3 regions of the Paenibacillus lutimineralis genome follow, and region 1 is predicted to be linked to each of the others. Evidence: predicted binding sites of a transcription regulator. Region 1 holds the regulator's gene; each other region holds the start of a gene.

Region 1 (7,462 bases):
AGGCCGGATGTCATCATCGTCTGAACAATGTTCAAGGCCTGCTCAAAGTCATTACTTGAACCCGTGCTTCGTCCTCCGTAATAGATTTCCTCCGCCGCTGCTCCCGCCAGCGCAACGATAATCTGTCCTTCAAGATAATCTTTGGTATATAAATATTTCTCATCCTGCGGATTATGTCGAACATAGCCGAGCGCCCGACCGCGCGGACTTAAGACGACCTGATTGACGCTACCTGGCGAGACAACCTCGGCAGCAACGGCATGGCCAAGCTCATGCACAGCAACCCGTCGCTTCTCTTCCACGGTTGACTCACGATCCGTCTTCTCCCCAAGCATGACCTTATCGATTGCTAGCGACAGATGCAGCTGTGTGATCAGTTCCTCGGATTCACGCATCGCATAGATCGCTGCTTCGTTCATCACGCTCTCCAATTGCGCACCCGAGAAGCCATATGTCTCCTCGGCTACCTTCTCCAGATCTACATGCTCGGCCAGTGGCTTATTCTGAGCATGAAGCTGAAGGATGTGCCCACGCCCTCTTTTGTCGGGAAGATCGACTTGAATATGACGGTCAAATCGACCTGGACGTAATAGGGCATTGTCGAGCATCTCTTTGCGGTTGGTGGCTGCGATTAACAGAATACGAGGTGTATCCGAAGTATAGATCCCATCCATCTCCGTCAACAGTTGGTTCAGTGTCTGATCGTATTCACGCTGCTGTCCACCCTCGCGCTTACCGCCTATCACATCAATCTCATCGATGAAGATAACGGCACTTTCTTTATTTTCCTTCGCGGCACGGGTACGCGCATCTTTGAATAAATCGCGGATCCGGCTTGCCCCAACCCCGACATACATTTCAACAAATTCACTACCGGAAGCGGCCACGAACACGGAATTCGTGTATTGGGCGGCGGCTTTAGCCAGCAGCGTCTTCCCCGTTCCCGGCGGCCCTGTAAGCAGGATGCCTTTGATCGGCCGGATACCGAATTTCGTTATTTCTTCATAACGGACCATGAAATCAAGCGCCTCGATCAATTCTTGCTTAGCGCTCTCCTGGCCACCGATCTCTGCGAACGTCAGCTTTGCCGGTCCATTCTTTCTGCGTCTACGATCTTGTGCTGCACCTACGGCAATTCCGCCGCGCATCTTGGCCAGAATGAACAAACCGCCAACGATCAAGCCGATGAATACCAAAGGCAATATATTAACGCCGATAAATGCTAGAAAAATAAGCAGTACGGGTACTACGCCAATGATCATTTCCGTTATTCTCTTACGCATTAGGCCATGCCCCCATTCGCTCTGGAACGCGAGGCAGAATTATAAATTTACTAGCCTTGCCGTCTGTAAGTGTTATATACACATTCTTATCATCCATTTCAGCCTTCGCTGTAATAGACTTATTCTGCTGCTGTAGTTGATCAAGCGCTGTATTAATATCGGTATATTGCTTGTTCTCCATCGCTTGGGCAATCGGGAACAGAACCTTGTTCCATGCTCTGTTCAGATCACGATTCGATTGATCCTTAATCTCAAATGACAACTGACGCTGACCCACCCACTTCTTGCCATCCTCTTGAATATACTTGACCAGTTCTCCTAGGTCGGTGCCGGGCTTAAGATCCAGCTTCAAGGCTACTTGCTGCCGGTTTATATCGGATTCGACGCTGTTCACGCCGTCAAATTGCTTCACTGTCTTCTCGAACGGGCTCTCTACCACCCAATGCTGATAAGAATACCAGCCGCCAAATAATAGCAGTGCGGAAACCGCAACACTAGCCGCGATCGTTCCAATTCGCAGTTTCACGAGATGTCCCCCTTCAGTATGATATATAAATTGTATATACTTTAATCTATCAAAACAACTGGATTTAGTATATCACACCTTATACCCAAGAAGAAAGTGAAGTGTGAACATCCTTTTAAATCTAAGATATTAAATGTTTCCATCCCTGGCTATTCTCTCTTATATACATAAAAAAACAAGCCCTGTTCAAAAGAAATCAAAGCGCATCGATCGCATAGTAATGCTACGATTTCACTTTTCTTTTGGAACAAGACTTGTTATCTGTCTTCAGTTCTAACGATTTGGCAATGTGAACATTTCTGATAACGACTCACCATTGCTGAAACTATAGAAACGGTAATAATAATGTGAATTATCTTTATAGAACAATTGCCATACATATTGATTGTTATATATACCCGGAGTCAATCTAACAATATTGATTCCAGGCAACTGATCTTGTATAATCCTACGAATCTCCGGCTCGGATACCCCTTCGGATAAGGGTTTCTCTACTGCTGCTTTCCCTTCGGGCAGCCAGACCATGACCTCTACGCCGTCCGCATTTTTACCTTGAACGACCCAGCACACCTCATCCCAGACCGACTTCCACACCTTTTCCGATTCAACAAGCCCGGTCTCTTGTCTGGCCAGTGCTACCGCCGCATTCTCTCCCTGCCAAATATCCTCTTGAATATATAAATAGAAGCGGTAAAGGCCAAAGAAGATGATCAGCAGGATCACAATGGAGAGCAGAATCCATTTGGTTCTATTCTTCAACCTTCTCTTCCTTCCCAGTTAGAGTTCTAATTCCCACCTTACCGACCGAGAAGTCCTTCAAAGGCCGTTTGCGCCTCATAACGAATGCGCTCCTCATCCAGCGTCAAACATTCACCGTGACGGATAATCTGCTTGCCATCGACCCATACATGCTCTACGTCCTTGGGACCTGCTGAATAGACGATATGAGAGATATAATCAGTCCGCGGCAAGAAGTGAGCTTGGTCTGTATTTACGGCGATCATGTCGGCCTTCATTCCAGCTGCCAACTTGCCCGTATTGTTCAAGTAGAGCGATTTCGCTCCATACTCTGTTCCCATACGAAGAGCTTCAAGAGCAGGTACGGCCGTCGGATCGCCGGACACCCCTTTATGGATTAAAGCGGCCAGCCTGATCTCCTCGAACATGTCGAGATTGTTGTTGCTCGCTGGGCCATCTGTACCTAGCGACACCGTAACGCCTGCTTTCAGAAGCTCCGGTACCCGCGCTACCCCGCTAGCCAGCTTAAGGTTGCTGCCCGGGTTATGAGAGATTGCCACCTTGTGGGCGGCAAGAATCTCAATCTCTTCATCGGTCAGATGCACCGCATGAGCTACCAGAGATGGACGGGAGAAGAAGCCCAGGTTAAGCAGATGTTGAACAGGACGTACGCCATACTGGTCAACATTTTGTTGGACCTCCGCTCGTGTCTCGGACATATGTGTGTGTAATGGCAAATTAAGATCATGCGCTGCCTGCACAAACCTCTCAATATAATCCGGCGGGCATGTGTACGGAGCATGCGGCGACATCATTGTTGTAATCCGTCCTTCGGCCTTCCCGTGCCAATCACGAGCAATGCGAATCGCTTCGGCCAGCTTCTGATCCTGCAGTTCAGGCGGACAGAGACCGATAACACCGCGTGTTAGAACACCGCGGATGCCCGATTCCTCAACAACCTTACCCACTTGATCCATATGATCGTACATATCTAGGAAGGTCGTAGTTCCACCTTTGACCATTTCCAGCACAGATAAAGAAGCACCCCAATATACATCCTCAGGAGTGAATTTCGCCTCCATCGGCCACATCTTCTGCTCTAGCCATTCCTGAAGGACCATATCGTCTCCGTAACCACGCAGCAATGACATCGCCGTATGCCCGTGTGAATTGACGAGGCCCGGCATGAAGAGCAGGCCTTTGCCATCATAAGTCTCCGCACCTTCTACGCCCTCAGGCCGCTCCTCGCCGATATAAGAAATCGTATTTCCTTCGATCAGCATATAGCCATGGACGATCGGACTTTTCTCGTCCAGCACTGCAAATGTACCATTCTTAATCAACCATTTACGACTCATTTTCCGGTAATTCCTTTCCACTCTGCAAATAATAAGCAAGACTAATAAGGTCTGTTGTGAAATCTGCCGCATGGATACGCACGTCAGAAGGAACCTTGATGATTGTGGGCGCAAAGTTGAGAATTGCCCCTATACCTGCGGCAACAAGCTGGTCGGCAACGCGCTGCGCCTCCACATCAGGTACCGTAATAATTCCGATCTGAATATGCTTGTCTCTTACCGTCTGCTCCAGCTCCTCGATCGGCTGAATCGTAATGTCTTTGACCTTCTTGCCGATCTTGTCCGGGTTGGCGTCAAAGACTGCGATAATCCGCATATTATCCTTCACGTACGTATTGTAATTGGACAAGGCTTGTCCCAGATTACCAGCTCCGACGAGAGCCACGTTAATCTGCTGGTCCAAATTCAGAATTTGCCGTATTTTCTCGATCAAGTATGAGACGTCATACCCGATCCCCTTCCGACCAAAGTCGCCGAAATAAGCGAGATCTTTGCGGATTTGGGCTGGATTTAGATCCAGCTTCTGTCCGAGCTCCTGGGAAGAAACCGTCAAGACCTCGCGATGGCTTAATTCATTAAGAAACCGCAAGTATACAGGCAATCTGCGTACAACCGCATCTGAAATTTTTTCTGATTTCATATATTTTCCCCCTACAGGTGCATTTCGAAGAAATTACGACTCTTCGTCATCGTTTAACCATTCTGAGATCCGTGGAACCATTTGCGATAATGTCATATGCTCCATCTTCGGTCCCGGTAAAGAATACAAAAAGTATTTGCCATAATAAGATTCCAAGATGCGAGTATCATATACAACGACAATTCCTCGATCCGCAGAAGATCGGACTAGACGCCCGAACCCTTGCTTGAAGCGAATAACCGCCTGAGGCACCGACAGCTTCATGAAGGGGTTCTTCTTCTCCCTCTGAAGCCGCTCACTCTTAGCCTCAACCAGCGGGTGATTCGGCGGCTGGAACGGCAGGCGGACAATCGCCAGGCTCGTCAATGCTTCGCCAGGAATATCTACGCCTTCCCAGAAGCTGCTCGTCCCGAGCAGCACCGATGCTTGCTGCCCTTGAAAACGACGGGTCAACTTCGTTCTGCTGCCACTATCCATACCCTGTCCAATGACGGTGATTCCTTCATCGGACAGCCGCTCTTTTAATGGGTCATATACTTGTCGCAGCATCCGATAGGATGTGAAAAGAACAAGCATCCGCCCCTTGGTAGCAATTGCTGTATCCGCCAAAGAACGCACCAGAGTCTGAATAAAATAATCATCGCCTACGCTGCCCTTAACACTCGGGAAATCCCGCGGTATGAGCACTAATGCTTGCTCCCTATAATTGAATGGAGAAGGCAGCATCGCCGTCATCAAACGGTCTGTATTAGCCGCTTCCTGAAGACCGAGCTGTTCAATGACATATTGAAACGATTTATCAACGGTCAATGTCGCCGAAGTCATAACTACACTCTTCTTCTTATCGAAGAAATATGCCTTTAATTGAGCGCTGACATCAATCGGTACGGCAAAAATCTGCAATGAACGATTGCGGTAGTTCCCATTAGCTTCAAGCCAATATACCGTATTCTCATCCTCCAGTTTCATGAAGAAACGGAGCGTCTCACGTTCATTAGCCAAATCCTTGAACAGTCCGCTGATATCCGTAATCAAGCTCTCAGCACCGTAGTCATCCTGTTCCTCTCGGATTTCAGCTACCATTCGCTCGCCTTTGCGGAGGATATCCCCCAAGGTAATATATATCGAGTTTTCCAATGTAGTTAGAGCATCCCAGGACTTGGGCTTCTTATCGGGCAGAAGCCGCGTTACGAACTGCCCCGGATCTCCAGGGGCCGCATCGGAACGCTCAGGTATTAAAGCGAACAACAATTCGCTTAGTTTATCCCAATTCTCCTTCACCTCGATCAATGACGGATACATCTCGTCAATGACCGTCATCCATTTCATCGCCGCTTCTGCTCCCGCTTGCTGGAGCATGAAGTGCAAGGATGGAAGCTGTCCCGTCTTGCTGTCCTTGAACAATCGGGTCAGAGTATGGATAACTGTAAAATATTTAAGCTGCAAGCCAAGATGCTTGCCGGCAACATCCTCAAGATGATGGGCCTCATCGATGACCAAGCGATCATAGCTTGGCAGAAGCTGATGTCCTGCTTGAATATCGGTGAACAGCTTGGAGTGATTCGTTATGACGACATCGGCTACACCCGCTTCATGCTTGGCACGGTGATAGAAGCATTTGCGGAACCAAGGGCAGGAACGTCCAAGACAAGAATCGGATTCACTAGCCACTGTTTCCCAGAAATCGCTGCCGCGATTTCCGAGATTTAGCTCCTCATCATCCCCGGTTTCCGTCTGAGCGAGCCACACGATCATTTGTGCGGCCGTCATCACCTCTTCTTTTGGGGTTGTGAAATCTCTTCTATTTATTTTATGTTCAAATTTGCGCAAACACAAATAATGCTGCCTTCCCTTGAAGATAGCGGCCTGGAACGGAAATGGTACGACCTCCGTTAATAATGGAAGATCCCGCTCCCTGAGCTGCTCTTGCAAGTTAATCGTATGAGTGCTGATTATGACCTTCTCATCCTGCTTCACACTATGGTAAATCGCAGGCAGGAGGTATCCAAGTGACTTCCCGGTACCCGTACCAGCTTCAATCAAAAGATGCTTATCTTCGGCAAAGGCCTGGTTCACCTGGTCCAACATCATGGTCTGGGCTTCACGTTCTTCGTATTCAGGCAGCTTCAGCTTCAGCTGTTCTCGGACCTGCTCCATGAACTGTTCAAAGGACACGTCCTTGAGTGGATTCACAAGCATATGATCCCGGGCTGGCTCAATATCCATCCAGTCATCGACCTGGAGGGCGAACTGCCGATAATACGTGAACCCATCCGGATTAACGCCTAGCTCCTTCTGCTGCTTCTCCTGAAGCATCGCATCAAAGAACCAGGCCAGATCACTGTCCTCATTGTTGAACAGATCAGACAGCCGCTGCAGTGTAAGCAGAGGCAACTGCTCGATTTCTTCCAGACACTTGAGGAAGATTAGAGCCGTAGCAAGCGCATCGCTATCTGCCTGATGGGGCCGATCATGCTGCACATTGAACTCCTGCGATACCAAACCTAGCTGATAGGTGGATAGCGAAGGAAAGAATATTTTCAGAAAGTCCATCGTATCGAGAATGCGTCCGGAAAAAGGCAAATATCCCGTCTTATCGAGAGCGCTCTGTAAATAATTGAAGTCAAAAGCTACATTATGTCCAACCAGAACTGCATCATCGAGTAATGGAACCATCTCCATCATAACCTCGTCCAATCCAGGCGCCTCTTTGACATCCTCTTCAGTAATTCCGGTCAAGCCTGTAATAAATGGAGGTATTGGGATTCCCGGATTTACATAAGAGCGATAAACTTGTGAAATTGTCAAATCATGGTCTATAATGGCAAGCCCAGCCTGAATAATCTCATCAGAGGACTGATTGCCTGTAGTTTCAAAATCAAGTACCGCGTATTTCATTTTCTCGTTCCAAAGTCCC
Region 2 (7,462 bases), 3.0 Mb from region 1:
TAAGATATTATGGAGCTGTTTTATGGTTGTACAGAGAAAGGGAGTGCGTCAACGTGTCATTGAAGACCTCTCATTTGGATATCGCCTATGAGGATCGCTTGATCGTTCAAGATTTAAATATTTCAATCCCCGCAGGGGAGATTACGGCATTGGTCGGAGCTAACGGCTCAGGGAAATCGACGATATTGAAGACGATGGCCCGTATTCTGCAGCCTAAGTCTGGGACGGTCCTGCTCGACGGGAAATCGATTCACAAGCAATCGACCCGGGAAGTTGCCAAGCAGTTGGCGATTCTTCCGCAGAATCCTACCGCTCCAGAGGGACTTACTGTCCGGGAGCTGGTCTCCTATGGACGCTTCCCCCATCAGAAAGGATTCGGTGGCCTGAAAGCGGAGGACCGCCGCGTTATCGACTGGGCGCTGGAAGCGACGAAGATGAGCGAATTCAGCGAACGTGGGTTGGATCAGTTATCTGGCGGACAACGGCAGCGTGCCTGGATTGCCATGGCGTTGGCACAAGAGACGGATATTCTGTTCCTGGATGAGCCAACGACCTTTCTTGATATGGCCCATCAGCTTGAAGTGATGCAGCTGCTGGAGCAATTGAACCATGATTTGGGGCGGACGATCATTATGGTCGTTCATGATCTGAATCATGCTGCTCGATATTCGCAATATATGGTTGCTATCAAACAAGGGCAAGCCATCTCCTCAGGTACCCCTGAAGAAGTCGTGACGACAGGAGTGCTGCGTGAAGTATTCGGTATAGAAGCAGATATCGTTACAGATCCACGCAGCGGTGTGCCATTATGTCTTCCATATGAGCTGTATCGTGCTGCTGAAGGAAAGGTGCTTCGTGGTAGAAAAGTTGAAATCGCCAATCAGTTGGCCAAATAAGAATGCGAGACATCCAATATGAGTGGCTCTCACAATATTTATCGGTAGTAAGGGATCCCAGACCAGATGCGATTTATAGCGTAGATGCGCAGTTATTGACCGATCAGGAGCAGATCAAGCTGCTCCTGTTAGAATATAAGCACCAGATCCAAGGCAGCAAGATCGATGTCGCTGGGACTTACTTTGCGTCGAGCTGGCGGACAGTCTGTGCAGCGATGATCTATATGACGGCAATGACGGACGTGAGATTGGATCTGTCACCCACTAATTTGAGGATTCAGATCGATTGCGGGAACGGATATCCACAACTTTTATTTGTGCTCAAATCAGCGGCAGAGTTGGCTTGGCCTACAGGCGAGCGTACCGAGTGGCAGCGGAATTCAATGGAGCAATTCTATCGCTCTTTGCAGCCAATTATGTCAGCAATCTCTGCGGTTACTGACCTCCCTCTATCCCAGCTCTGGGGGCAAATTCCGCTAGGGGCCGAATATTACGTGAATCTATTGAGCGGTTTATTTGATGAAGAGCAGCATCGGGAGCACTTGCTAGAAGCCTATGGAGCTCTTACGAAGCATATCAACTGCAGCTGCTTCGGCTTGAAGCGCAATCCTTTTGATGTGAAGGAGATCTGGTTGGATGATCCGTATCAGCCCGGGGAGCAGACGCGTATGAAGCCGACCTGCTGTCTGGCTTATCTGACCGGGGATGGATATTGTTATACCTGTCCGAAGCTAAGCAAGCAGGATCGACAGAAGAGATATCAGGAGATTCAATCGGCATACAGCCAGTAAAATAAGGAATAAGATCTCATTTTCCACTTACAAGCGGAGGATGGGGTCTTTTTTGTAAGGCAAAAAAGTCCCATCATATAGTTTGTGACAAAAATCACATAACCAAAGGATGACCCACGATACAATGAAAGTCGAAATGAAAATCACGCTGTAAGCTAGTCTTGGCGAGACTTGGTTGGCTTAATGATATTAAGCTAAGTTTTTATATAAAAACAAAAAATATTTCAAGGGAGAGAAATTCCATGGCGTATTACAAACCGGATCAGATTGCTCAAGCAACGGTGGAAACCGGAGTGAAGAAGGCACATAATCCACTCTTGACCGTGTTTATTCTCGGTTTCTTGGGCGGGGCGTTTATTGCTCTTGGATTCCTGCTCGATATTCGCGTGATTGCTGGCGCGCCTAAAGAGTGGGGAAGCATTGCAACTTTCATTGGTGCTGCGGTGTTCCCGGTTGGCCTTATTCTAGTGCTGCTGGCGGGGGGCGAACTGTTGACCGGGAATATGATGGCTGTGTCCCTGGCACGGTTCAAGAAGAGAATCACGACGGGCGAAATGTTCAAGAATTTGATCCTGATTACGATCTCCAATTTTGTTGGGGCCTTGTTTGTTGCTTATTTCTTCGGACATGTTGTTGGTCTAACTTCAAGCGGAGTTTACCTCGACAAGCTGGTTGATATGGCAGGACATAAGCTGGACGATAACTTCCTTCAGGCGTTTGTGTCCGGTATTGGCTGTAACTGGCTGGTAGCTCTTGCGGTATGGCTGGCCTATGGCGCAGACAACTTCAGCGGTAAAATACTCGGGATCTGGTTCCCGACCATGGCCTTTGTGGCGATCGGATTCCAGCACGTTGTGGCCAATATGTTTCTGATTCCGGCGGCAATATTTGAAGGTTACTTCTCCTGGGGAGAATACTTCATGAACTTTATTCCTGTTTGGCTCGGTAACTTGACGGGTGGCGCATTGTTCGTTGCCGGAGCCTATTGGGCTGTATACTTGAAAGATGCCAAGGAGGAAACTGCAGTCGATTCGGTGACTGCCAAGGCCGACGCGAAGGCTTAACTCCCATCCATTGAGTTCTATAATATAGATCATCGCAAGTGACTCGTGTATGTCAGGTTCCTTATCAGGAAGGACCTCATGCTCGGGTCATTTGTATTTTTCTAGGTACATGTTTTGAAGGAACTATACATCATGTAATCGGCGAACTGGGGCGTTATCCTATCTATAGACATTCATGCCTGTTATCAAATACAATTACCTAATTAGGAGGGATGAGAGATGGTTCAAGAGGAGAATGGAGTATTTCCTGCAGTATGTCCGTTGGATTGCCCAGACACCTGCGGTTTGCTGCTGCACAAAGAGAATGGACGAATCGTCAAGGTGGCCGGCAACCCGGACCATCCAATCACCCAGGGTGCGATTTGTAATAAAGTAAGAAATATGACAGAACGGATCTATCATCCGGAGCGTGTGCTATATCCTCTCCGCCGTGTAGGGGCCAAAGGGGAAGGCAAGTTTGAACGGATTACCTGGGATGAGGCTATCGCAGAGATTACAGAGCGGTATCAAGGATTGATTAAGGAATATGGTTCAGAGTCGATCCTGCCTTACAGCTTCTATGGAAATATGGGGATGCTCAGCGTGGACGGAATGGACCGCCGGTTCTTCCATCGGCTCGGCTCCTCTCAGCTTCAGCAGGGAATATGCAATTCCGCCGGTAACACTGGCTGGAAATATACGATGGGCTTCGGCGGCGGGACTAGCCCCGAAGAGACGGTACAGGCGAAGCTGATCATCGTGTGGGGCGGTAATCTCGTCAGCACGAATATGCATCAGATCGCTCTGATCGAGAAGGCACGGAAGCAGGGGTCCAAGTTGGTTGTGATCGATGTCCATCGCAATCGGACCGGGCAGCGTGCCGACTGGTTCATTCCTGTCTATCCGGGAACAGACAGCGCACTAGCCCTAGGATTGATGCATGTACTGTTCGAACAGCAGCTTGTGAATGAAGAGTTCTTACAGCAGTATACGATCGGTCATGAACAGCTTCGGGAGCATGTTCGTCAGTATACGCCGGAGCGTGTATCGGTCATTACAGGCGTTCCTACGGAGGATATTGTCAAGCTTGCCTTGATGTATGGACAGACATCTCCAGCCTATATTCATATCGGAAATGGACTTCAACATCATGATAACGGGGGCATGACCGTACGGACGATTACCTGCCTGCCAGCCCTCATAGGACAATGGCTTGTGCCTGGAGGCGGAGCTTATAAATCGAACGGTGCCTATGGGAAAGTGAACGACGATGCCTTGGAGTGTCCGGATCTGCGCCCTAACCCTGATGCGCGAACCGTGAGCATGAATCAAATCGGAGAAGCACTGCTAACCTTGACGCCAAAGATTCGGGCTTTGTTCGTCTATTGCTCTAATCCGGCAGTTGTAGCACCGGATACGGTGAAGGTGGAGCAAGGACTGTCCCGCGAGGATCTGTTCACGGTGGTGCACGACCTGTTCTTGACTGATACGGCGAGGTATGCCGATATCGTGCTGCCGGCGACATCTTCATTTGAGAATACGGATTTATACAATTCATATTGGCATCACTATGTTCAGCTTCAGGAGCCGGTCATTCCTGCCCAGGGAGAGAGCAAGAGCAATGTGGAGACGTTCAAGCTGCTTGCTGAGGCGATGGGATTCGAGGAGGATGCCTTCAAGGACCGTGAGGAAGATATGATTCGTCAGGCTCTCAATTTTACAGCGAACCCTTATCTTGAAGGGATCACGCTGGAAGGTCTTAAACAGCAGCGATTTATGAAACTCAATATGGAACCGAAGCGGCAATTTCTGCAGCGGCTGACGACGCCATCAGGCAAGATCGAGCTATACTCAGCGAGGATGGAGGAAGCAGGGCTTCCACCTCTGCCTACCTACACTCCACTGCAGGAGGGATATGATGGTGAGCGGAGGCCAGGGACTGGCGATGTGTATCCGCTGATGTTTATTTCTCCCCCTAACCATAATTTCTTGAACTCTTCCTTCGGTAATGCAGGCAAGCATATTGAGTTGGAGAAGCAGCCGCTGCTGCAGATCCATCCACAGGATGCGGAGCTACGGGGCATTGCTGATGGTGATGAGGTCATCGTATGGAATGATCGTGGACGCTATCAGGTGAAAGCTTCGGTAACGGATAAGATGCTGCCGGGAACCGTAGTTAGCCAGGGCCTGTGGTGGGATCAGGATGGCAAGTCGCGTAGGGCGAATGCCCTGACCTCCGATCGGTTGGCTGATATGGGCGGTGGAGCGGTGTTCTTCTCTACGGTCGTGGAGGTACAGCGACAGCCTTAGTTGCGGGATTAAATGATAGAACTGTAGAAAATGGTCGAGAACTGCCCTCACACAGGACTGTTCCAGAAGGAGGAATACAGCATGAGAGGCCTAGCTTCATATCCGCGTGAGGTCAAGATTTTTCTGGTAGCAAGCTTGATCAGTTCTGCGGGCGGCGCGTTGATGTGGCCGCTGATTACGATGTTTGTATTCAAAGAGCTGGGAAGAACGGTAACGGATGCCGGTCTTGCCGTGCTGGTTATGTCATTAGGCGGTATATTTGGGCAGCTGCTCGGCGGCTCTTTGTACCACCGCCTTGGAGTAAAGCGCCTGATCGTAGGTGGAGTCGGACTGAACGCACTATTTCTATTGTTGCTGCCTTATGGGAGCGGACAATGGCATTTATTTTTACTATTGATGTGCCTGATTGGTTTTTTTAACTCGATGGCTTTGCCGGCGATTCAGGCCTTTATCGGCTTCCGATTCACAGAGAGACGCGCGGAATTATTCAATATTATTTATGTAGCTAACAATATCGGCGTAGCTCTGGGAACAGCCATCAGTGGATTTTTGGCGCAAATTTCGTATAATCTAAGCTTCATATTGAATGGTTTGATCTCGGCCCTATTTGCCGGCTTCTTCTGGGTTTATTTGAACAAAGTTCAAAAAACGCAGGGCAAGTTCCACGTGGAAAAGAAGAAAGAGAATGCAGATAAGAAGAATAACTGGAATTTGATGTTAAATTACAAGATATATTTCTTCATGGGACTTGGCTCTTTCTTCATCTGGCTGGCTAACTGTGTATGGAATAACGGGGTATCACCCTACACAATCTCGCGAGGGATGCCGGAATGGAATTATAGTATTCTCTGGACGCTGAACGGGATATTGATCTTCGTTGCGCAGCCGCTCATTTCGTGGATCAAACGTGTCTTTGCCGCGACAGAACTGAGACAGATGACGGCAAGTGCTGTATTTTATATGCTGGGCTATGTCATGATCCTTAGCTTCCATACTTATTCGAGCATGGTGCTGGCGATGGTATTGATTACGCTCGGCGAAATGCTGATCTCCCCGGCGATTCCTTCCTTCATATCGGATCATACCGGCAAGTCTGCCCCGTTCTATCTTGGGCTAGTTGGTGGCATGGGGGTAGCGGGAAGGGTAGTAGGTCCTTATGCGATGGGGGTTCTGTTCGATTGGAACGGTCTCGTTCCGGTGGCAGCTTTGGCAGTACTGATCTCCATCCTGTCGATTGCCTCCTTCATGATACATGGCTTATTCAATCGCGATAAAGTGAGAAGGATGGCCTAAGAATCAGTAACAGGTTCCTGTCTAAGGATGTCCGAGGTATAATGATAAATATAAATTTAAGAGGTTGTTCAACAAGTTCGCTTTTAAGCTGAAATCCATACTTTTTGAACACGTACTTTAAGTCTTTGGAAAGGGAACAAGGGGATGTCGAATTCAATTCAAATCAGATTGTCGGAAATGCGCGATGCAGGTGCATTAATGGAGATTGATTCACGAGTGTGGGATACCCGGACAACGCCAGCTCCGATCCAGTGGAACTCGCGTGAGCAATACCTGCAGAAATGTCCTCCGGGTAACCAGCTAGTAGCGGAGATTAACGGAGCGATTGGTGGATATGTTGGCTTCGATTATCCAACCCCATTGTCTAGCAACCGTCATGTGCTGGATATTAATATTGCGGTGCATCCGGATTTCCAGCGACAGGGAATCGGACAACGTCTTATAGAAGCGATAAGAGCTTGGGCTGCCGAACAAGGGGTACGTAAATTGTCCCTGCGTGTACTGACCACTAATCCTGGAGCGGTGGAATTTTACCGGAACTGTGGATTTGTAGAACAGGGGAGACTCGTCCAGGAGTTCTATCTGAATGAGAAGTATGTCGACGATATTCTGATGTACTGTATGTTATGATTGAAGATGGCCACTTTGGCTTCGCCTTGCCATAGAACTTGGATATAGGTATATTTAGAAGAAGAAAAATCGGAAACTATAAGAGGTTGTTCAAAAAGTCCGCTCCTCAGGCCCTAGCTTCATCCAACTGAAGCGTTTTGAAAAAACGCACATCGGAAGCATAAGCTTCGGTGCTGAAAACTGATCTTTTTGAACACGCACTATAACAATTTGTGATCAATAACGGATAGAGACTTAAATGAATGAAAGGTGATAACCGTGGAGAATAACACCAACAACACCACTCCTCCCAACTTTATTAAAAATATTATTTCGGAGGATTTGAAAACAGGCAAACATACATCGATCGTTACACGTTTCCCTCCAGAGCCTAATGGTTACCTGCATATTGGACATGCCAAGGCCATCTGGATTAATTTCACCCTCGCTGACGAATTCGGAGGACGGACGCATCTGCGCTTCGATGATACGAATCCAGTCAAGGAAGATACGGAATATG
Region 3 (7,462 bases), 2.9 Mb from region 1:
AATCGCCAAGTGATTGAATTACGCAATGTAACCAAGACATACCCCAATGGCACCAAGGGTCTAAATCAGATCAACCTGACGGTTGAAAAAGGGGAATTCATCGCCATTGTTGGCTTATCCGGCGCGGGTAAATCCACACTGCTGCGCTCTATTAACCGACTTCATGATATTACAGATGGCGAGATTCTCATTGATGGGAAATCGATCACCACAGCAAAAGGCAAAGAACTGCGGATGATTCGCCGCGATATTGGTATGATATTCCAGGGTTTCAACCTGGTGAAGCGTACGACTGTGCTGCGCAATGTATTAGCCGGACGGGTAGGGCACCATTCGGTTCCACGCACCTTGCTGGGCCTATTCCCAAAGGAAGATATTGATCTTGCCTTTGAAGCGCTCGACCGCGTCAACATCGTTCAGAAAGCTTATGCACGCGCCGATGAATTATCTGGCGGACAGCAGCAGCGTGTCGCAATTGCCCGCGTTCTTGCCCAGAAGGCCAAAATCATTCTCGCCGATGAACCGGTCGCTTCACTGGACCCCCTTACGACGAGGCAAGTCATGGACGATCTGAAGCGGATCAATATGGAGCTCGACATCACAACGATCGTCAATCTACATTCCATTGATCTGGCTAGGCAGTATGCGACTCGCATTATCGGGCTGCAAGCAGGCGAAGTCGTCTTTGACGGTCCAGTATCAGAAGCGACAGATGAGCGCTTCGCCGAGATTTACGGACGTCCGTTCCATGAGGAGAATCATTTATTGGAGGAAGCCGTCGTATGAAGGCGCAAGTAGAATCTTCACAGCAGACGCTCCGGCCCAAGGCGCCGGGTAAGATTAAACATTACTTCACAGTAGCGATTGTTATTCTATTATTATGGGGCAGCGCGGTCCAGACTGAGGCCACCTTCGGAGAGCTGATTCAGGGTCTCCCGAATATGCTCGATCTTTTGAAAGAAATGCTTCCACCCAAATGGGGCTATCTAAGTAAAATATGGTCCGCTATGCTGGAGACGATCCGCATGGCGCTTCTTGGCACTACGTTCGGCGCGATCATGGCTGTGCCTATTGCGCTGCTGAGCGCCTCCAATATCGCTAGGCATAAATGGATCTACTATCCCGTTCGCTTCATCCTGAACTTGATTCGTACCATTCCCGATCTGCTGCTCGCAGCTCTCTTTGTAGCCATATTCGGACTAGGCGCTCTGCCAGGTATACTCGCACTCGCGTTCTTCTCGCTAGGAGTTATCGCCAAGCTGACTTACGAAGCCCTGGAGACGATCGATCCCGGGCCGCTAGAAGCAATGACGGCCGCAGGAGCACATCCGCTGCAAATCATCAAATTTGGTGTCGTTCCGCAGATCAAACCTCACTTCATCTCGTTCCTGCTCTACACCTTCGAGATTAATGTCCGTGCTGCGGCCGTGCTCGGCTTGGTCGGCGCCGGGGGTATCGGCCATTATTATGAAGTTACTTTAGGATTCCTGGAGTACGACAAGACCTGCATGATCATTATTGTCACTCTGGCCGTTGTACTGGCCATCGATTATATCAGCTCTAAGCTGCGGGAGAAATTGTTATGACAAAATCATGGAATGATATCATACCTAAGCCTAAGAAGAACCGTTATCGCCTACTCATCTATATCGCACTCATTCTTGTCTATATATGGGCTTTTGCCGGCATACCCTATTCCGGTATTAAAGAAACAGCCGGACAAGTGAGTAAGTCGATCCTGGCCGGACTGTTCTCTCCGGATTGGGGTTACGTATACCTGCCGGATGGAGAGGATTTACTGAGGGGACTATTGGATACGCTAGCTATCTCTGTTCTTGGTACCTTCATATCGACGATCATCTGTATTCCGTTCGCCTTCTGGTCGGCGGTTAATATGAGCCGTGGCAAGGTAATATCCGGCTCCGGTAAGATATTCCTTAGCCTGATCCGTACTTTCCCGGAAGTGGTTATGGCGATCCTATTCATCAAAGCGGTAGGCCCCGGATCATTCGCCGGAGTTCTGGCGTTAGGCCTGCATTCCGTAGGGATGCTCGGTAAATTGTTCGCCGATGAAGTTGAGAATATCGACAACGGCCCGCTGGAGGCGCTTATGGCAGTGGGAGCAAGCCGTTTGCAAATTCTATGGTTTGCAGTCATCCCGCAGGTTCTGCCTGGCTTCTTGTCATATACACTCTACCGCTTCGAGCTTAATCTCCGTTCCGCGACGATTCTTGGCATTATAGGCGCTGGCGGTATCGGCACGCCTCTGATCTTCGCCCTGAGCACGCGGAACTGGGATCGCGTAGGCATTATCCTGCTCGGTATCATTATCATGATCACAACCATAGACCTGATCTCTGGAACACTCCGCAAGAAGCTGGTCTAATAGAGGTTGTTCAAAAAATCCGCTTTTGATCACGAAGTAAATCATGAAGCTATTCGACATCGAATCTTGAATTCAGCCGGGCCCTCCGGTGCTCGCGTACCAACTACGTACGTTGCGCTCCTCGCGCCCTAGCTTCATCCCACCTTCTCGGTGCTGAAAACCAGCCTTTTTGAACACGCACTAATGATTTTGTTAAGAATCAATGGAAGATAATATCGTTATCAGCCTTACTCTTTAATACAAGGGTAAGGCTATTAGCTATTTATAATATTTGTAAAAAATCCATAGAAAAAGTGACGCCAATCACTCTTTACTATTTGATTACTAGGTAACATAATTTAAAACATGTGATTTCATTCACAAGGATATTGGAGGAGTAAGGATGAGAAGTCATTTGGTGATGATCGGCAATGGTATGGCAGGTGCACGCTGCATTGAGGAAATCATAAAGAGAAATCCTGATTTGTATGACATCACAATGATTGGGGATGAACCTTACCCGAACTACAATAGGATCATGCTCTCCAACGTGCTGCAAGGCAAGACAACCTTTAATGAAATAAACATTAATGACTGGGATTGGTACGAAGCAAATCAAATTCGTCTGGTCTCTAACGAGCATGTTACGCAAATTCGCCTTGAAGAACAACAAGTTATTACGGATAAAGGAACGATTGTTTCGTACGATAAGCTCATTATCGCCACCGGTTCAAGCGCCTTTATTCTGCCTGTTCCAGGGCATGACTTGGAAGGCGTTGTCGGCTTCCGAACGATAGATGATACGCAGGCGATGATGGATGCTGCGGGACAGTATAAAAAAGCCGTCGTCATTGGCGGAGGCCTGCTTGGATTAGAAGCTGCTCGTGGATTGCTGGATCGAGGCATGGAGGTTCATGTGGTTCATCTATTGGCTGATCTGATGGAAGTGCAGCTTGATCATGCGGCGGCAGCCTTATTGAAGCGCGATCTTGAGAAGCAAGGCATGAAGTTCCTGATGGAGAAAAAGACGACAGAGATTTATGGTGATGAGCGTGTACAAGGCATACGATTCGAGGACGGGACGAGTGTCGAATGCGACCTTGTCGTAATGGCTGTAGGGATACGTCCGAATGTGGCGATTGCAAGGGATACGGGTCTGGAAGTAAAACGTGCTATTTGCGTTAATGATGTTCTACAGACTTCAGATCCAGCTATTTATGCGGTAGGAGAATGCGCTGAGCATCGGGGGATTGCCTACGGTTTAGTTGCCCCTTTGTATGAGCAAGCTATTGTGCTGGCTGACTATTTGACCGGTAATCCTACAACAGGCTATCAGGGAAGTATCTTATCAACACAGCTTAAGGTTGCAGGCTGCGACCTGTTCTCTGGAGGCGAGATCCACCCATGTGAGAATACGAAGGCGATCGTCGTGCAAGACGAATGCTCAGGTACGTATAAAAAAGTGCTCGTTCGCGACAACAAGGTCGTCGGCGTAGTGCTCTACGGTGATGCTTCAGATGGAACCCGATTGTTCAGCATGCTGAAGAAGCAATCCGATATCTCGGAGTTTACAAATGCTTCAGTGCTTCATAAGGCAGGTGAAGAGAGCGGTCTGGATGTTGCCTCCATGAGTGCCGACGAGACGGTATGCGGTTGTAATGGGGTAACCAAAGGGACGATCGTAGGAGCGATCCTCGAGCATGGGCTAACGACCTTTAACGAAGTGAAGACGATCACCAAGGCAGGTGGATCTTGTGGCAAATGCCGCGGCATGGTTGAAGCGATCCTTGCCCATACGTTAGGGGATAAGTTTGACGCCTCTGCTGAAGTCAGCGGAATGTGTGGGTGCACTTCGTTGTCTAGAGATGAAGTCGTTGCTGCTATAAAAGAAAAGGGCCTGCAAACTCCTAAAGAGGTTCGCAATGTGCTTGGCTTCAAGAATGAAGAGGGCTGCTCCAAATGCCGTCCTGCATTGAACTATTACCTGCGTATGATTCGTCCTGACGAATATGAGGATGACAAGGCCTCGCGCTTCGTTAATGAACGGATGGAAGGCAATATTCAGAAGGACGGTACCTTTTCAATCATTCCTCGGATGTACGGCGGGACAACCTCGCCAGACGACCTGATTCGGATCGGAGAAGTCGCCAAGAAATACAATGTCCCTCTCGTCAAAATCACGGGGGCTAGCCGGGTTGGGCTCTATGGAGTGAAGAAAGAGGATGTGCCGAAAATATGGGCTGATCTCGAGATGCGTTCAGGCTATGCTTACTCCAAATCACTTCGCAATGTGAAGTCTTGTGTTGGCTCTAGGTTCTGCCGCTTCGGTACCCAGGATTCGCTCGGACTTGGCATTCGCCTGGAGCAAGAAATTGAAATGGTAGACACGCCTCACAAAATGAAAATTGGCGTATCCGGCTGTCCACGCAATTGCGCAGAGGCGCTGACGAAGGACTTTGGCATTGTCTGTGTCGAGAATGGCTACCAGCTTTATATCGGAGGCAATGGCGGAACGGAAGTGCGCCAATGCGACAGCCTTACGACGGTAACGACAGAGGATGAAGTGCTCCTAATGGCGAAGGCCTACGTGCAAATGTATCGCGAGACAGGGATTTATGGGGAGCGTACAGCACCATGGGTAGAGCGTATCGGTGTGGATACCGTTCGCAGGGCGCTTGCCGATCAAGAACAGGTCGCCTCGCTTGCGGCAAGATTCGAACATGCACGGGATACGTATGCTGAGGCCTGGGGCGAAGCTTTGATAGACGATCAGCGTAAGCAACTCTATACAGTTGAGAAGCGATAAGGGAGGAGATCACAGTGAGCATGACGACAGATAAGGTGAAAGTAATGAAGCTTGAGGATTTACCCGTACAGATCGGTAAGGAGGTGCAGTTGAACGGTCAGTCTATCGCGGTCTTTCGTTTGTCAAATGGAGATGTTCGTGCCGTAAGCAATCGCTGTCCCCATAAGAACGGGCCACTCGCTGAAGGAATTGTCTCAGGGGAATTTGTCTTCTGTCCGCTTCACGATTGGAAAATTTCCCTTGTGACTGGAGAAGTACAAAAACCAGATGACGGCTGTATACAAACCTACGAGACTGAGATCATCGATGGATTTGTTTATATAGGAGGGGTATAAGTCAGGTGAATGATATCATTCAGCAGATCAACCAGGCCGGGCTTGGCAAAGTCAACCTGCTTAAACAGAGTAAAGGTAAATATTTGGTCTCTTCCATGCTTGCTGGATTGTTCGTTGGTCTTGGCATTATCCTTATTTTTACGATAGGCGGTCTTTTAACCCCTGCTCAAGTTCCAAGTACGAAGATCATTATGGGCGTCTCTTTTGGAATCGCCTTAAGCCTTGTCATCATGGCCGGAAGTGAACTATTTACAGGGAACAACTTTGTGATGACGGTAAGTACACTTGAAAGAAAGACATCATGGCTCGAGACTTTGAAAATATGGCTTTATAGCTACGTTGGCAATTTTGTAGGCTCATTTCTGGTTGCCGCCATCTTTGTCCTGACAGGACTTGCGACTGGCGGGGTTGCTGAATTTATTAATTCGGTGGCAAGCGTGAAGATGAATGCGCCTTTTATGGAACTGTTCATGCGAGGAATTCTATGTAATATTCTTGTATGTCTAGCGGTATGGTGCTCCATAAAAATGAAGGAAGAAACCGCAAAGCTGATTATGATCTTCTGGTGCTTGTTCGCGTTTATCACCTCTGGCTTTGAGCATAGTGTTGCGAATATGACGCTCCTATCCATCTCGCTGCTGGTTCCCCATCCGGAAACTGTAACACTGGCAGGTCTTGCCGCAAATTTGATTCCGGTATCACTGGGCAACATGGTAGGAGGGATCCTGTTTGTAGGGGTACCCTATTGGTATATTGGCAAGGCTAAGCGGGTTTAATGTAAATTTACGATTCAGAAGCTGTGACCATCAATGAAGCTTAGCCAAAGTCCCCCATATACAAAATGACCCGATTGAAAGCACTTGTCATAAGTGTCTCAACTCGGGTCATTATTTAATTCGTATACAGTTTACTCCGCTTCGGTCCGCGACCAACGGAAGCACCTTGCACTAGCGTTACATAAATCCGTTCATGCTCAACAGCCTCTCCAGAAATGATCTTGATGAGCTGTTCGGCAGCGAGCGCGCCCCATTTACGCTTGGAGTAATCAATCGTGGCTAATCGCGGCTGCATATACCGGCTGAGCTCGATATTATCAAAGCCAATTAAGTGTACATGCTCGCCAATGATGAAATCCGTATCCGCCAGGCGGTTGCACAGACCGATCGCCATCTCATCATTCAGGCAGAAGACAGCAACCGGCTCTGTATACTCCTGAATAATCCGTTCGGCAGCCCTCTCGCCTCCGCTCTTCTTGAAATCCCCGGGCAGCTCAATCCATTCCACATCATCGGCCCGACTCGCCACCAGATTAACTGCCTTCATCCGTTGAATCGAGTCGAACGAATCGTCTGGGCCGGTTACGACATAAATCTTCTTATGCCCCTGTTCAACAAGGTATTCCGTGGCCAGGGTCGCTCCCGCTTTATTATCAAGCAGCACCTGATTAATGTTCGGATGCTCCAGCTCCCGGTCCAATACGACGATCTTATGGTTGCGCTGTGCATGCTTGAGCAGTTCCTCACTAGAGAAGGTATGGTCAAGAATGACTGCACCGTCAATCATCCGTTCTGGAAGCATACGGTGAGATTGTTCCCCACTGCATACGATTAGGTCATAGCCCTGCGAGTTGCATACCTCCTTCATCCCATCAAGTAACTCCCCGTACACATCCCCCTTGAAATCGGTAAGGAACACGCCGAGTATCCTGGACTCCTTCTTCTTCAACGTTCTTGCCGCCGCATTGGGGATATAATTCAACTCGTTGGCGATATGAAGAATTCTGGACCGTGTCTCATCCGTCACTTTGCTGCTGCCATTAAGGGCATAGGATACTGTTGAGATCGAGACACCAGCCCTTTTGGCAATATCTTTAATGCTTGTCAATTTACCCTCGCTCCTTCATCTTCTCAACCAAAGACATAAGGCTGAACTAATGGTCGTATGAGTGAAGCCAAG

What was found. Region 1 encodes Rex, which represses fermentation and respiration genes when NADH is low (regulators of the CRP and FNR family bind a similar motif). Its sites were predicted from a motif close to TTGTGAAATATTTCACAA; they were not measured.
Region 2: a site for Rex is predicted at 1,770-1,787, ahead of EI981_RS26785 (formate/nitrite transporter family protein). Genes of this name have one in related genera too.
Region 3: a site for Rex is predicted at 2,732-2,749, ahead of nirB (nitrite reductase large subunit NirB). Genes of this name have one in related genera too.

The regions. Positions count from the first base shown of each region.
Region 1 covers NZ_CP034346.1:2,493,445-2,500,906, reverse strand. Annotated here, with positions in the region: gene EI981_RS10575 (AAA family ATPase) at 1-1,283, opposite strand, end outside; gene EI981_RS10570 (hypothetical protein) at 1,276-1,809, opposite strand; gene EI981_RS10565 (cell wall elongation regulator TseB-like domain-containing protein) at 2,083-2,568, opposite strand; gene EI981_RS10560 (amidohydrolase) at 2,607-3,905, opposite strand; gene EI981_RS10555 (redox-sensing transcriptional repressor Rex) at 3,895-4,545, opposite strand; gene dinG (ATP-dependent DNA helicase DinG) at 4,579-7,443, opposite strand.
Region 2 covers NZ_CP034346.1:6,003,986-6,011,447, reverse strand. Annotated here, with positions in the region: gene EI981_RS26795 (ABC transporter ATP-binding protein) at 54-896, shown strand; gene EI981_RS26790 (hypothetical protein) at 899-1,687, shown strand; gene EI981_RS26785 (formate/nitrite transporter family protein) at 1,930-2,751, shown strand; gene EI981_RS26780 (molybdopterin-containing oxidoreductase family protein) at 2,971-5,040, shown strand; gene EI981_RS26775 (MFS transporter) at 5,122-6,333, shown strand; gene EI981_RS26770 (GNAT family N-acetyltransferase) at 6,478-6,963, shown strand; gene EI981_RS26765 (glutamine--tRNA ligase/YqeY domain fusion protein) at 7,213-7,462, shown strand, end outside.
Region 3 covers NZ_CP034346.1:6,131,111-6,138,572, forward strand. Annotated here, with positions in the region: gene phnC (phosphonate ABC transporter ATP-binding protein) at 10-786, shown strand; gene phnE (phosphonate ABC transporter, permease protein PhnE) at 783-1,586, shown strand; gene phnE (phosphonate ABC transporter, permease protein PhnE) at 1,583-2,386, shown strand; gene nirB (nitrite reductase large subunit NirB) at 2,769-5,171, shown strand; gene nirD (nitrite reductase small subunit NirD) at 5,186-5,506, shown strand; gene EI981_RS27330 (formate/nitrite transporter family protein) at 5,512-6,282, shown strand; gene EI981_RS27335 (LacI family DNA-binding transcriptional regulator) at 6,398-7,390, opposite strand.